DNA from 3 places in the Dethiobacter alkaliphilus AHT 1 genome. Region 2 is predicted to be linked to each of the others. Evidence: riboswitches for the same ligand, from Rfam matches in the RefSeq annotation. Region 2 holds a riboswitch; each other region holds the start of a gene.
The links. A riboswitch is a leader RNA that binds a small molecule or an ion and turns the genes downstream of it on or off. The one in region 2 is predicted to bind cyclic di-GMP.
Positions count from the first base shown of each region.

Region 1 (4,952 bases), on a different contig from region 2:
TGTGCAGCCACCACTTCTCCCACGTTTTCAGCAATCTGGCCTCTTCTTTTGGGAATCAGGCCCTGCAGCACAATGGGGAACGGACCCAGCCGCACAGGCTCCAGCGGGCGAAACAAGAGGCGAATCGCCAGCACATTGGTAATCCAGCCAATAACCGCGCCTGTCAGAGGTAAAAGGACAAAAATCATTATCTCTCTCCTTCCACCCCTATATTTTACCACGTTCGCCACAAAGAAATAAAGACCGGCTGTCAGCCGGCCTATTTCTCCTTTAAAGTCAGGTGTTTACTTACTTCCTGACACAGTTTGCATCGCTTGCATAGTGTAACCCGGTTTTCAAAAACATGTTTTAAGGTGTCCGCCGCTTTGGGAAACCTGGCATGCACATTACGGTGCAGCATCACCCGATGCGGAGCCACGGTTATCAGCATACTTACCAACTGGTCTTCTTCGTCCACAAAGCTGTCGTCCCAGTCCCACTGCATATTATCCTCGGACCACTCAATGGCCTGATAATGTTCATCAAGCAAATTAATCTGTCCGTCCTCATTGGCGGTGACATGGATTAAATCCATCTTGGGCTCCTGCAGTGCCACAAAATACTTCAGCAATTTGATAAATTCCTGATATTCCTTTTCCAGCAAGAAATCATTTACCGCATTATCCACACATTTTCGCAGCAATTCCAGCCAAACCCGCAGGCGAAACACAATAAAGCCGTGCAGGTTAAAATATCTGCTGCCCTCCAAAAAACCGCGCATCTGTTCCAACACTTCGCTGTAAACCTGGCCGCCACCGTCTTTTACCCGCTCATTTTCATAGTGTTTCTGTGCCAGAGCAAGAATTTCCCGCCGTTCATCACTGGGAAAGTAAAAGTAGTAATGTGATAAAATATCCGCCAAATATGGCACAGACTGCTCACTCATCACAAATTCCGTTAAATTCTCAGCTAATATCCGCTTAAACAGCAAACCTGCCTCATAATCAGTTTCTGCGCCTTTCTTTTCCAGAACACAAAGATAGTGGGGCCAGTCGTTCATCATCTTCTCCCGAATCTGTACCCTACACCCCGTTTTTTTAAAAAAAACATGCCCTCTTCCAGTCTCTCTAACAGCCCAGGCGTGGTGTATTTTACAGCTATCGCAATCATTGCCAACGCTGTCAACTCCCTTCTCCTGTATTATATGACTGGAAGAAAAAATGTATACTTTTTCCCCACATCTTACCAAACCTAAGAAAGACGTGCTGTGAGCACGTCTTTTTGGGACACGGGGACAGGTCAACTGTCCCAAAACTTCTTTCCTAGTGCTTGGGACGGAATGTTGCGCAATCAGTTTCTTCCGTATCGGAAGCTGCGGGAGGCTGAATCTCAATATTTGAAGCCATGCAATGATCACCGTTATCCCAATACTCGCAACTGTCCACCACACATTTTACCCGTGTAATAGGATTCGATTCTCTTGAAGCGCTCATAAAATCCCCTCCTTTTCATATTCTGTTCTTATATTTTGCTTCTGTGGGCATCATTATTCCTTCCTTATTCACTATTCACCCTTCCAAAGATTTCTCCAAGAGAAACCTTGCTTTTCACCCCGTTTTCTGGTACAATAATTCTTGCGTTTAAAAATAAATATGGGTCGTTAGCTCAGGGGGAGAGCACTACCTTGACACGGTAGGGGCCACTGGTTCAAATCCAGTACGACCCACCATTATTAAAGATAAAACCTGTCCGGAAACGGACAGGTTTTTTGTTTAGCTTTATTATGTTAGCGAGCTATTTTCTTAAGTAATTCAATATCTGTCTCATGGCGCTGCAACGTTTTGACTGTCTCTTCCTGAAACCTCACCGTTGCTGTTTTAAATTCCAGCAAACCGGCAGTCTCCTCATAAATGTAGTCAACTTTTCTGCTCATTGCAGCCTGAGCATGCTCCAGGCGATCCATGCGGGAATCTTGCTGGTCCATCCGGCCTTCCAGCTTGTCCATCTGACCTTCCAGCCGATCCATGCGACCTTCCAGCCGGTCCATCCGGGCATCAAGCTTGTCTATTCGTCCCCCAAGTGAACTTTCCAGTCCATCGATCTTGTCTAGAATCTGGTTTAAAATCTGTTCCATACAGATTCCTCCAAAACACATATTTCCAACAGGGACATTATATCATGCCTTCATTAGATTTTAAACATATTTATCACCTCCCGAACACCTGTTTGCCTATAATTTAACATGAAATGTATTGTGCTGTCAATAGTACTTAAAAGAAAAAGAAGCCTTTATGTATAAGGCCTCTTAGGTATTCTTTAAGCGGGAAGCATGGCGGCAAAACGCTCCAGGCGCCGCTCCATCTTTTCTTTTTTATATGGTTCCCAATATCCTTTTTGCCTGCCCGCCGCATCTTTTATGTCTTCGTTTAATTGATTGACAATTGCGGCCTTTCCTTGGCGAATCCGTTCTTTTTCCTGAAGCAAATCAATACCTTCGGTTATTTCTTCCTGCAGTTCCCTGCATTCCTGACGCATCTGCTTCAATAAGCTGTTAAGCTGATAAACATCGGACTGGTACATATCGGCCTCCTTTTAGGCAATAAAAAAACTGCTTACCGAAAAGCAGGCTCAGAACCTGCCCGGCAACCGGCTGTCATCGCTGTAAAAACAGCATTAGACCCTTGGCTTTGCGTCCCTGCCTTTCGACAGGTTTGCCTTTTTCAAGCATAAAACTATATATTTTTCACCATAACCTATTCTGTAAAAACAGCTAATATCCTGCCTGTTTCGACAAATTTTTGACCAAGATTTAGACCAAAAAGACCATCCTGTTTGGATGGCCTGTAAGCATTGCGCTTTATATTATAAATGGTGCCGGAGACCGGAATCGAACCGGTACGGCCATGGTGGGCCGAGGGATTTTAAGTCCCTTGCGTCTGCCTGTTCCGCCACTCCGGCAAATAGTTCTTTACATAAAAAATGGAGGCGACACCCGGATTTGAACCGGGGAATAAAGGATTTGCAGTCCTCTGCCTTACCACTTGGCTATGTCGCCCCGCCTGTTATTTAGTTGGCATATCCATATTAGCATACGGAAGCCCGGCCGTCAAGTACGGCCAATATTTGGATTAATTAAGGCGCACGGTGTGCGCCTGAGTTAGTTTCTTATGGAGCGGAAGACGGGATTCGAACCCGCGACCCTCGCCTTGGCAAGGCGATGCTCTACCACTGAGCTACTTCCGCGTGGTGCCGAGACCCAGAATTGAACTGGGGACACGCGGATTTTCAGTCCGCTGCTCTACCTACTGAGCTATCTCGGCAAAATAAATGGCGGAGCTGACGGGAGTCGAACCCGCGATCTCCTGCGTGACAGGCAGGCATGTTAGGCCTCTACACCACAGCTCCGCAATCTTTTTGCGCACTCAATCTTGAGCACTTCTATAGTATACACAACGGCATATGAAAAGTCAACAGCTTCTATGCATGTTTTTTGCTGGAAATAAGAGTAAATTTGAGCGTAAATTTATTCGGCGTAATTCTTCTTTTCGTCTTCCAGAGTGTAATAAATAAGGCTCTGCAATTCAATGGTCAGATCAGCATTGTGCACATGGACTTCCTCCGGGACATGCAGCTTGGTGGGAGCAAAATTGAGAATTGCTGTGATGCCGTTTTCCACCAGTTGATCCACCACATCCTGGGCCGGCTCAGCGGGTACTGTGATCATGGCTACCTTTACATCATGCTCTTTGATTACTCGCGGCATTTCTTCCATGGACATCACTTTGTGGCCTTCAATTTCTGAGCCGTGCTCCTTAGGGTTGGCATCAAAGATACCCACCACTTTTACATATGGGTTTTTGGTAATATTGTAACGGGTCAGCGCTTTGCCCAGATGACCCACTCCCACAACAACTAACTTGGTCTCTTTGTCCAGGCCAATAATGCGTAGGAGCTTTTCACGCAGATAGGTGGTATTATATCCGGTGCCACGGGTGCCAAAGGCTCCGAAGTAAGCAAGGTCTTTACGTATCTGCTCTGCGGTAAATCCGGTTTCCTCACTTAGGACACGGGATGAAATGATTTCCACGTCCCTGCGAATCAGGTTATCCAATATTCGCAGATAAACCGGCAACCTTTTAATTACTGATTTTGGGGCATTCCGACGAGACATTCTTTTTCCTCCTCCTTCACGATCCTGCTTCTTTTTTTTTTATTATTTCACATATAGCATGCAGTACTGGTTGTAAAGAGTGATTACCAAACTTGTTAATATTTTAACACATTCCATGGAATAAAAACACAAAAAATTTTATATTTCGGCAATTAAAACCATCTTTCTACGATGAAGCGGGAAGCTGTGTCTAATGTCTGACGGCATGGGTTCCGGGGCAACGGCTCTAGCGCCCGCTGAGCAGCCTTTACATATTGCCAGGCGTAATTTTTGACAAATTCTGCGCAACCATGTCGTTCCATTTCGGTTGTTAGAGTTGAGAGTAGTGAATCATCTATCTGACGGGATGCAATCTGAGCGGAGAACTCCCTGCCATGAGGTGAAACCTGCAATACATGGAGGATTGGCAGGGTTATGACGCCTTGGCGCAAGTCTTCGCCCAAAGGCTTGCCAATGGTGTCTTCATTGCCGGTCACATCAAGCAGATCATCGATTAGCTGAAAGGCCATCCCCACATTATAACCGTAGTTTTCCAGGGCACAGATAGCTTCGGTATCCTGGGGCCGGGCCACAATCCCTCCGCTTTTGGCACAGACCATAAAGAAACGGGCAGTTTTTTTGGCAATACGCTGCAAATAGTTTTTTATATCTAAATCGGTGCAAAACCGTTGAGCCTGTTGTTGAATTTCTCCTTCACTCATATCGCGCACTAACGCGGACATCTCTTTAATCAGAGAAATATTGCCGTATTCGGTCAGTAACTCAAACGCCCTGGCAAAAAGATAGTCTCCCGTTAAAACAG
Region 1 covers NZ_ACJM01000017.1:30,117-35,068, forward strand. The annotation lists gene DEALDRAFT_RS16230 (DUF445 domain-containing protein) at 1-188, opposite strand, end outside; gene ytxC (putative sporulation protein YtxC) at 260-1,042, opposite strand; gene DEALDRAFT_RS16575 (DUF1540 domain-containing protein) at 1,302-1,472, opposite strand; tRNA gene DEALDRAFT_RS13270 (tRNA-Val) at 1,634-1,708, shown strand; gene DEALDRAFT_RS13275 (DUF4164 family protein) at 1,766-2,113, opposite strand; gene DEALDRAFT_RS13280 (hypothetical protein) at 2,296-2,559, opposite strand; cyclic di-GMP riboswitch class I at 2,618-2,705, opposite strand; tRNA gene DEALDRAFT_RS13285 (tRNA-Leu) at 2,849-2,937, opposite strand; tRNA gene DEALDRAFT_RS13290 (tRNA-Cys) at 2,960-3,034, opposite strand; tRNA gene DEALDRAFT_RS13295 (tRNA-Gly) at 3,148-3,222, opposite strand; tRNA gene DEALDRAFT_RS13300 (tRNA-Phe) at 3,224-3,299, opposite strand; tRNA gene DEALDRAFT_RS13305 (tRNA-Asp) at 3,308-3,384, opposite strand; gene DEALDRAFT_RS13310 (redox-sensing transcriptional repressor Rex) at 3,503-4,150, opposite strand; gene DEALDRAFT_RS13315 (polyprenyl synthetase family protein) at 4,303-4,952, opposite strand, start outside.
Region 1: linked by a shared signal. The riboswitch ahead of DEALDRAFT_RS13280 (hypothetical protein) and the one ahead of uvrB (excinuclease ABC subunit UvrB) in region 2 are both predicted to bind cyclic di-GMP.

Region 2 (4,952 bases):
AGATGCAAAAAGCGGTGGAAGTTATCCTGGAAAAAATGTAGCGAGGGAGTGGGCAGATGGAGTTTATGCAGATCGTCCGTCTGTTTCTGGGCACCTATGCCATGTTTCCGCTAAACATCCTGTTTTGGATAGTGGTTTTACTGATTACCTCTCAATACAGAAGGGTGGCCCGCAATGAAGCTCAACTGTTGGGGCGGGCGAAATATCCTGTAGGGTGGCAGGTAGCCTATTCCGCCGTTTTTGGCTTGGCGGGCGGACTGTTGGCCAGTGCTTTGCTGGTGTTTTTCGGAATTTCTCTGATAGAAATCGGCATCTTCCCCTTTGTCTGGCCCTTGGCCATCATCCTGATGCTGGTCCATCCCCGGTACCTGTGCTTTGCTTATGCCGGTGGTTTGGTGGGTTTTGCTTCCGCACTGCTGCGAATAATGTCTGCTCACTGGCCGGCACTGATCCAGGGTGACGGATTCCTGGCCGAGTTGTTGGCTCAGCTAGCCGGCCTCCATATTCCGGGTTTGCTGGTTTTAATCGGCATACTTCACCTTACGGAGAGTTTCCTTATTGCCGTGAGTGGACACCTTTTCCCCAGCCCACTGTATATTAAAACCGACCATGGTGTGGTGGGCGGTTTTTCGCTACAAAAATTCTGGCCCCTGCCATTGGTGGGGTTGGTGGCCATGGTGGTTACTATGGAAGCCGCTGATGCGGCCATTGGGGCGGCACGTATGCCTCAGTGGTGGCCACTGCTTTCCAGCGGCTCCGTGCCCGGCCCGGGAGAGACGCTGATGTATATGTTGATGCCCATTGTGGCCGGACTGGGTTACGGCGATATGGCTGTCTCCACTCCGCCCCGGGAAAAAAGTAAACAATCTGCGGTTAATCTCGGCCTCTACAGCGTGGTTCTCATCGCCGTGGCCTTTGCCGCTTTTTATGAGCCGCTGGTGATGATTCCCGCCGCCCTGTTTGCTCCCTTTGGCCACGAATTTTTAATCATGCGCAACAATCAGCGGGAGTTTTCCAGGCAGCCTTTGTTTGTGGCACCGGACAAAGGGGTGAAGGTGATGGATGTTTTTCCCGGTTCTCCGGCGGAAAAGGCAGGCCTGCAGCCCCATGATGTTATTCTTGCCATGAACCGGTTTGCGGTCCATGATACAGCCATGTACAAAAATCTGCTGGCCATGGCCGGACCCGACCTGGAGCTGGAAATCATGCGGGACGGACTGCGCCATACCGTGGATATACCCGGCCCGGACCCGGGCATTATTCCGGTGCCGGACCGATTCACCCCGGCTTATGCGGAAATAAACCACAATCATTTTTTCTCCGCCCTGGGAGAAAAAATACAAAAGTTAAGAACAGCGGAAAAATAGGCGGCGCATCCGTCTATTTTTTTATTGTTGGGAAAAAATAACGCCGGGAGGTGTTTATTATGCCCGAAGGTAGCGAAAAGAAGTTATTGGAGATGCAGAACCTGCTTAAGCAGCTAACGCTGCGTCAGGCCGAAACCAACAAGCAGATACTACGGTCGCTGCAGCAGACCAATGCCGCTTTGCTGGAAGCACAGCAGCTTTTGCAGGCGGACTTGAAGTTTCATGAAGGTTTAAGCAAGTCTGGGGATTTTCAGGCTTTAAAAGATGCGGAGTGGCCGGTTTCCTTACAGGAGCTGGATACGCAAATTCCGCCCTGGCGGTTGGCCAAGCCGCCGGAGCTGCAGTAAATTTTGCGGACAGGCATTATCTGGCATAGCTTGACAAAAAATGCAGCCTGTGATAATCTGAACGATAAAATGACATTCGCTCAGGGCAAACCTGTTGAAAGGCAGGGACGCAAAGCCAAGGGTCTAACACTGCAAAGCAGTCATGACAGCCGGTTGCCGAAGGAACGCCTGTTTAGGCCTGCTTTCCGCACCGGAAGGACAGGTCTTTAAATTTTCTAACATAAATCTCCTCTTCACTAAACTGTGGCCTCACAGTTTTTTTTTGTGTGCAAATCGTGCAAATCGGGGACGGACCTTTTTTCGCATTTAGTGTGCAATTTCTTGCAAGGAGGCGTCTTCTCCAACGGTGTGGACAGAAAAACCTGTCCCTCTGTCCACGAAAAGTGAGACAAAATCACCTGTCCCCTTTGTCTCACCTTGTTCGGGGTGGTCAAAAATCGACATGTTTGTGGTATAATAGTTATGTTTACTTGTATGAGGAAAATTTATAAGGAGCAGGATAGATGACACGGTTTCAGATTAAAAGTGAGTTTGGCCCGCAGGGCGATCAGCCCAAGGCCATTGAGGAGCTGACGGAGGGGCTGAAAAAAGGCTTTCGGCACCAGACTCTGTTGGGGGTCACCGGTTCAGGTAAAACCTTTACCATGGCCAATATTATTGAAAAAGTGCAGCGGCCCACGTTGGTAATTGCACATAATAAAACGCTGGCGGCTCAGCTGTGCAGCGAGTTTCGTGATTTTTTCCCCGACAATGCCGTGGAGTACTTTGTCAGTTATTATGATTACTACCAGCCGGAGGCGTATATCCCCCAGTCCGATACTTATATCGAAAAGGATTCGGCCATTAATGATGAAATTGAAAAGTTGCGCCACTCAGCCACCAGTGCGCTGTTTGAGCGCCGCGATGTTATTATTGTGGCCAGTGTGTCCTGCATCTACGGCCTGGGCTCCCCGGATGAATACCGAGAGCATGTGGTTTCGCTGCGGGTGGGGATGGAAAAGAGCAGGGACGAGATTGTCAAGCAGCTGGTGTCCATCCAGTTTGAACGCAACGACGTGCAGCTGGAGCGCAGCCGTTTCCGGGTGCGCGGCGATGTGCTGGAGATTTTCCCCGCCTCGTCTACGGAGAAAGCGGTGCGGGTGGAGTTTTTCGGTGATGAAATAGAGCGGATCCGGGAGATAGATACGCTGACCGGTGAAATTCTTGGTGAGCGGCAGCATATTGCTATTTTCCCCGCTTCCCACTTTGTCACTTCCCGGGATACGCTGGAAGCGGCCATGGTTGATATCCGGTCGGAGTTGGAGGTGCGGCTGCAGGAGCTGCGCAGCAGGGATAAACTGCTGGAAGCCCAGCGGCTGGAGCAGCGGACCAACTATGATTTGGAGATGATGAACGAAATCGGGTTTTGCACCGGCATCGAAAACTATTCACGCCACATGGACCGGCGGCCTGCAGGCAGCCGTCCCCATACGCTGATAGATTATTTTCCGGAGGATTTTCTGCTGTTTATAGATGAGTCGCACCAAACCATTCCCCAGGTCCGGGGGATGTACGCCGGGGACCGCTCCCGTAAGGAGACGCTGGTGGAGCACGGCTTCCGCCTTCCTTCGGCGCTGGATAACCGCCCCCTGATTTTCCATGAGTTTGAGGAGCTGGTGAATCAGGCGGTATATGTTTCTGCCACGCCGGGCCCCTACGAGCAGGAACACAGTCAACAGGTGGTGGAGCAGATTATCCGGCCCACCGGCCTAATTGACCCGGAGATTATTATGCGTCCCGTAAAAGGACAGATTGATGATCTGTACGGTGAAATCCGCCTCCGGGCTGAGGCCAATGAGCGGGTGCTGGTCACCACGCTGACCAAACGGATGGCGGAGGACTTAACCGAGTATTATAAGGAATTGGGCGTGCGGGTCCGTTACCTGCACTCGGAAATTAACACCCTGGAGCGGATGGAAATTATCCGTGATTTGCGCCTGGGTGAGTTTGATGTACTGGTGGGTATTAACCTGCTGCGGGAAGGGCTGGATTTGCCCGAGGTTTCCCTGGTGGCCATTTTAGATGCCGATAAAGAAGGCTTCCTCAGGGCGGAGCGTTCCCTGATTCAGACCATTGGCCGGGCGGCCCGTAACGTCCACGGCACCGTGATTATGTATGCCGATAAAGTAACCGATTCCATGCAAAAGGCCATGGATGAAACAGAACGGCGCCGTCAGATTCAGATGGAATTTAACCGGGAGCACAATATTACACCTGCTACTATTAAAAAGGCGGTGCGTGCCGTAATTGAAGCCACCCAGGTGGCAGAAGAGGCGCTCTCCGACTATGTGGATAAAGACAGCCCGGCAGAGCTGAGCCCGGCGGAACGTAAGAAGACAATTGCCAAGCTGGAAAAGGAAATGAAAAAAGCAGCCAAGGAGCTGGATTTTGAACAGGCTGCCCACCTGCGCGATATGATTGCAGCGCTGCGAAAAACAGGAATAGAGGAGAAATAAATGATTCAGGATAAGATTTTAATTAAAGGGGCCCGGGAACATAACCTGGCCAATATTGATGTGGAAATCCCGCGCAACCGGTTGGTTGTGATTACCGGTGTGTCCGGTTCAGGGAAATCTTCCCTGGCTTTTGATACGGTCTATGCCGAAGGGCAGCGCCGCTATGTGGAATCTTTGTCCGCTTATGCCCGGCAGTTTCTGGGACAGATGGATAAGCCGGATGTGGACTATATTGAGGGGCTCTCACCGGCAATTTCCATTGACCAGAAAACTACCTCCCGCAACCCGCGCTCCACGGTGGGTACGGTGACGGAAATATATGACTACCTGCGGCTGTTGTTTGCCCGCATCGGCCGGCCCCACTGCCCCCACTGTGAGATCCAGATTGCCCAGCAAACGGTGGAGCAGATGGTGGACAGGATAATGACCATGCCGGAGCGCACCAAAATTCAGGTGTTGGCGCCGCTGGTACGGGGCCGTAAAGGTGAATACAGCAAACTGTTCCAGGATGCCCGGGCCGACGGCTTTGTCCGGGTGCGGGTGGACGGTGAGCTGCGTGACTTGGATGAAGAAATTACTTTGGATAAAAACAAAAAGCATAACATCGAAATTGTTGTAGACCGTCTGGTAATCAAGGAAGGGCTGGAACCGCGGCTGGCCGATTCGCTGGAAACTTCACTGAATTACGGTGGAGGACTGGTGATAATCGACGTTATTGACGGGGAGGAAATTCTCTTTTCCTC
Region 2 covers NZ_ACJM01000005.1:35,996-40,947, forward strand. The annotation lists gene DEALDRAFT_RS05705 (S41 family peptidase) at 1-41, shown strand, start outside; gene DEALDRAFT_RS15910 (PDZ domain-containing protein) at 57-1,367, shown strand; gene DEALDRAFT_RS05725 (hypothetical protein) at 1,427-1,714, shown strand; cyclic di-GMP riboswitch class I at 1,789-1,875, shown strand; gene uvrB (excinuclease ABC subunit UvrB) at 2,218-4,209, shown strand; gene uvrA (excinuclease ABC subunit UvrA) at 4,210-4,952, shown strand, end outside.

Region 3 (4,952 bases), on a different contig from region 2:
TAGGACATTGAGTAATTGTTCCAACGGTATCCCTCCGTAAATTGCTGTTGGTATATATATCGGCGGGGGTGAGAAAAGCTTTAGTGCTATATATAAAAAAAGATGGCGCGCCGGCCATCTTTTTATTGAACAAATTTAAGTGCCTGGACCCAGGAATCCCGCAGTTCGGTGAGCATGTTTTCTACTTCAGAGAGGATTTGGGTATCTTTTTTTAGATTTGCCTCCAATAGGCGGGAGTTCATGTAATCATAAAGTGAGTAGAGATGTGAGGCTACTTCGCCTTGGTTCATGTCTAAGGAGGCCATTAATTCATTAATTATGTCCTGGGTTTTAATGATGTTGGTGTGTGCTTTTTCTATGCTCTGTTCAGTAATGCCCATTTGTGCCAGCTTTAGAAATTTAATGGCACCGTTATAGAGCATGATGATTAGTTGTTGTGGTGATGAAGTTTCTACCTGATTTTGTTTGTACTTTTGATAGGGGTTTGCTAACATATAGGTTCCTCCTTTTAGCGTTTAGCGTCCAGCATCAGACCCACCATGTTCTGGATCTGTGCTACAACGTTGAGTAGGTTTTCGGGGGGCATTTCTTTGATGATTTCATCGGCCTTTGTATCCACCACTTGCACCATCATGCGGTCGGTGCCTTCATGCAGTTTAAAGCGCAGGCTAAGATTGAGGGCATCGGATGTTTTGTTCAGCTGCTCCACGGCGTGATCGGTTTCTTGGGGAGATATTTCTTGTGCCGGATTCTTGCCCTGGATTGCCACATCTTTTTTTTGCGCCTGCTGCGAGTGGGAGACGTCTGTGGTGTGGCGGGAATCCGGTTGGGGCGGGGGATTATTTGTCACTATTCTCATTTTCTTCACCTCTTGTATTCAGTTTTTGGCATGTTGTTAATTATCTTTTCGGCGGGAAGCTGCAAAACTTTAGGAAAAATTTATAAAAAAATTTTGTAGATAGGTGTAAAGTTGAGTTAATTGGTGCCGATGAATGTATAATATGATGTTTCGGGAAGTGAGGGATAGCCATGCGGGTGCAGGGTGTAGACCCCATCATGTTAAACCGAATCCAGGAAAAAGTGAAAAAGCATACTGTGCAGCAATCGGAGCAGGCCTATATTTCCAATGAGCAGGGGCGGCAGAAGAAGGAGCAGCAGAGAGAGGCGGCTGACAGTGACAAAATGGCAGCTGCGGTTAAAAAGCTAAACGATACTGCAGAGACGTTGGGCATTGACTTGTTATTCTTTTGGGATGAAGAGGCTTGGGTTGTTCTGGTGATGGAGAAGAAAACGCAGCAAATTATCCGGGAGCTGGAGCCGGATAAAATCAATGAGATGTTGGTTGATATGCAGAGTTTTGTGGGGATAATGGTTGATTACGTCCTTTAATTCGGGGGAGGGATGGCTGTGGAAGTAACTCTGACAGAGCTTTTGGACGGGCTGACGGAGATTTATTCCAGACAGAAGGTTTTATACGGTAAGCTGGCGGAAATAGCTCTTTGGGAGGCCAAGGCCATTAAAGAGCGCGATATGCTGGGCTTGATCGACCTGCAGCAAGTGGAGGGCCAGTTGATGGAGCAGGTACAGGTGCTGGATGATGCCAAAGCACAGTTAAAAGAGGTGTTGTTAAGCAAATTGCCAGGCCGGCGGCTCACCATGGATCAGTTAGCCTGTGCCGCGGAACCCGCTGCTTATATTGCACACCATAAAATTGTTTCCGAGATAAATAATTTGTTAGGTGAAATAGAGCAAACAAAGCGTAATAATGCTTATGAATTAAGTCAGACCCTACAGTTGAACCGGCATGGAGTTGGGGCTTAGGGCAAAAAGGCAGCTTAGCTGTCTTTTTTTTTGTTTTTAGGGCTAAAAAACAGGCAAAGTGGCTTGAAAGTGAGGCAGTTGCCGTTGAGCTGCCTGTCCTTGTAAGGGGTTCCCGTGTCCCACTTGGGAAGTGGCGACATTATGTTAATTATTTCTACTTTTGTTGCCATTATTTTTATATTGTTGCAGGATTTTCACATTATTTAGCGAAAAGTAAGTTCATGAAAACTCAAATCCCCAAAATTAATGAAAAAATGTCGAATAAAGGCAAACTCGCCGAAAGGCGGGGACGCAAAGCCACAGGCCTACGGTTGTAATGACTATGGCGGCTGGGTTGCCGGCCACTGTTACCTTAAACTCTAGGTCTGTGCCCTAGGGTTTTCTTTGGGAAAGGAGGATTTCATTGAACAGCTTATGGACGGATAATGCAACGGTATCCCTGCAAAAAGGGCTGGATGCTGCCGGGGAGCGTAACCGGGTGATGGCCCATAATGTGGCCAATGTAAATACTCCCATGTTTAAACGACAGGATGTTTCTTTTGAAAAGCAGCTGCGACAGGCGCTTGCCGCGCCAAGCAGGCTGCCGCTGGCCACCACGCATGAAAGGCATGTGGGGGGACAGAAGAGCCTGCAGGATGTAGGGCATAAGGTAAGTACGGACCGCAGTTCGGCCATGCGCTCAGACGGGAACAATGTGGATATTGACCGTGAGATGGCGCTTATGGCCACTAACCAGCTTAATTATAATGCTATGACTCAGGTTCTTAACGAGCGCTACAGTTTGTTGCGGTATGTAATCCATGAAGGGAGGCGGTAATAATGCAGATTTTTAAGGCTATGAATGTGTCATCTTCCGGGTTGACCGCAGAGCGTTTTCGCCTTGATCTGATTGCCAATAACATTGCCAATGCCCATACCACCAGGACCGAAGACGGTGGGCCTTATCAGCGCAAGTCGGCAGTGTTTGCTGAAGTGATGGACGGCGCCAGGAAGTCCGGCCAGGGCGTGCGGGTTCAGGGTGTAAGTGTGGATAACACAGAGCCCCGGCTGGTTTATGAGCCGGAGCATCCCGATGCCAATGAAGAGGGTTACGTAGCTTACCCCAATGTAAACATAGTGCAGGAAATGGTGGATATGATTACCGCCACCCGGGCTTATGAAGCCAATGTGACGGCGCTGAATGCTTCCAAGAACATGTTTCTCAAAGCATTGGAAATCGGCAGAGGGTAGGTGATTAGATGAAGACTCAGGTATTAAACCCTTTTATTCCCCTTCAGTGGCAGCAGCCTGCTGCAGCGGCACCGGAGACAAAGGCGGCGGAAGGTTTTGCCGGGACTTTACATAAGGCGTTGGGAGAAGTAAACCAGTTGCAGGTTAATGCCGATGAAGCGGCACAGAAACTGGCCATGGGTGAAGCGGAAGATATTCATCAGGTGATGATTGCCATGGAGCAGGCAAAAATGGCCATGCAGCTGACGGTCCAGGTGAGAAATAAGGTTGTGGAGGCTTACCAGGAAGTTTCCAGGATGCAGTTATAAATACTTTGCTAAATCGTTTTTGTTTTTTATATAAAGTTACGTATTTTTTGTTGACCCGGGGGGTGGAGACGGTTGGCCGAAGAGGAGCGTGCGACAGCAGTTAGGGTGCAGGATTTGCCGGAGAAATGGCAGCAGCTGAGCCAACGCAAAAAAATAGCGGCCATAGTTATGGCCGTTGCCATTATAGTTACTCTCTTTTTCCTGGGACAGGCCATTGCCCGGCCGCGCATGGCATTGTTATTTACCGGGTTGGAGCCGGTGGATGCGGGGCGAATTGCAGCCAGATTGCAGGAAATGAATGTGCAGTACTCCCTTGATGATGAAGGAAGAACTATTTTGGTCCGACAGGACATGGTGGATGATGTAAGGATTCAACTGGCAAGCGATGAGTCATTAAATATCGGTGGCGGCAGTGGTTTTGAGCTGTTTGACCAGACAAATCTGGGCGCCACGGATTTCAACAGACGAATGGATTATCTGCGCGCTTTGCAGGAAGAGCTGCGCCGGACCATTGTCCGTCTGGATGAAGTGGAGCAGGCACGGGTACATCTGGCACTTCCTGAGCCCAGTGTCTTTATCCAGGATTCGGCGGAGCCCTCCGCCTCCATCGTGCTGGCTTTGAGTCCTGTTTCGCGTTTGGATTCGGAGCGGGTGCGCGGTATTGTGCATCTGGTGGCCGGTAGTGTGGAGAATATGCGGCCGGAAAATGTTACGGTGATTGACACCACAGGGAACATTCTCAGTGACCAGCTGGATAATCTGGATCCCACGAAGCAGTTGGCGGAAGCCACCATGGCGCAGTTGGATATTAAACGCTCCTTTGAAAAAGAACTGGAACGGCGTGTACAGGTGATGCTGGAGCGTATTTTAGGTCCGGGACAGGCCATTGCCATGATAACCGCAGATTTGGACTTTGATTCCCATGAGTCCACCGTTATTACCTTTGATAGCGAGGGTGTGCCGCGCAGCCAGACAATTACCGAGGAATATTTTGAAGGAGCCGGCGTGGTACCCGGTGAGGCGGGAGCAGACAGTAACATTCCCGGATATCCGTGGGTCGGTGGTACCGGTGACTCTACATATGAGCGTTATGATGAAACCACAAACTATGAAATTAACGAAACAACGGAAAGGCAAATCCGGGCTCCGGGAAAGCTGGTGCAGCTCAATGCTTCCGTTGTGGTAAATGATAACGGCGGTCAGCTGTCTCAGGCGCAGGTCCGACAGATCAGTGAGGCTGTGGAGGCGGCCTTGGGCTATCAGGTGGGACGGGGCGACAGTATCAGTGTGCAGGGGATGAGTTTTGATACATCCCATCAGGAAGATGCCATGCTGGCCATGGAGGAAGCGGCTCGCAGGGAAATGATTGAACGATATGTTACCATCGGGGCCATAGCTTTAGCTGCAATAATAATCTTTTTTGTCATTTTGCGTGCTTTCCGGGCCTGGCGTGAAAGACAGCTGGAGGCGGAGCTGGCTGCATTGGCTAGTGCGCCAAAAATTCAAGAAGAGCCTGCGGAGGAAATGGAAGAGACGCCTCAGCAGCGCCTGCATAAACGAGTTCGTGATTTGGCCGAGAGGGAACCCGAATCG
Region 3 covers NZ_ACJM01000016.1:39,261-44,212, reverse strand. The annotation lists gene flgN (flagellar export chaperone FlgN) at 1-24, opposite strand, end outside; gene fliS (flagellar export chaperone FliS) at 123-494, opposite strand; gene DEALDRAFT_RS13040 (flagellar protein FlaG) at 509-859, opposite strand; gene DEALDRAFT_RS13035 (flagellar protein FlaG) at 1,030-1,389, shown strand; gene flgN (flagellar export chaperone FlgN) at 1,408-1,821, shown strand; cyclic di-GMP riboswitch class I at 2,078-2,163, shown strand; gene flgB (flagellar basal body rod protein FlgB) at 2,225-2,638, shown strand; gene flgC (flagellar basal body rod protein FlgC) at 2,641-3,051, shown strand; gene fliE (flagellar hook-basal body complex protein FliE) at 3,060-3,359, shown strand; gene fliF (flagellar basal-body MS-ring/collar protein FliF) at 3,432-4,952, shown strand, end outside.
Region 3: linked by a shared signal. The riboswitch ahead of flgB (flagellar basal body rod protein FlgB) and the one ahead of uvrB (excinuclease ABC subunit UvrB) in region 2 are both predicted to bind cyclic di-GMP.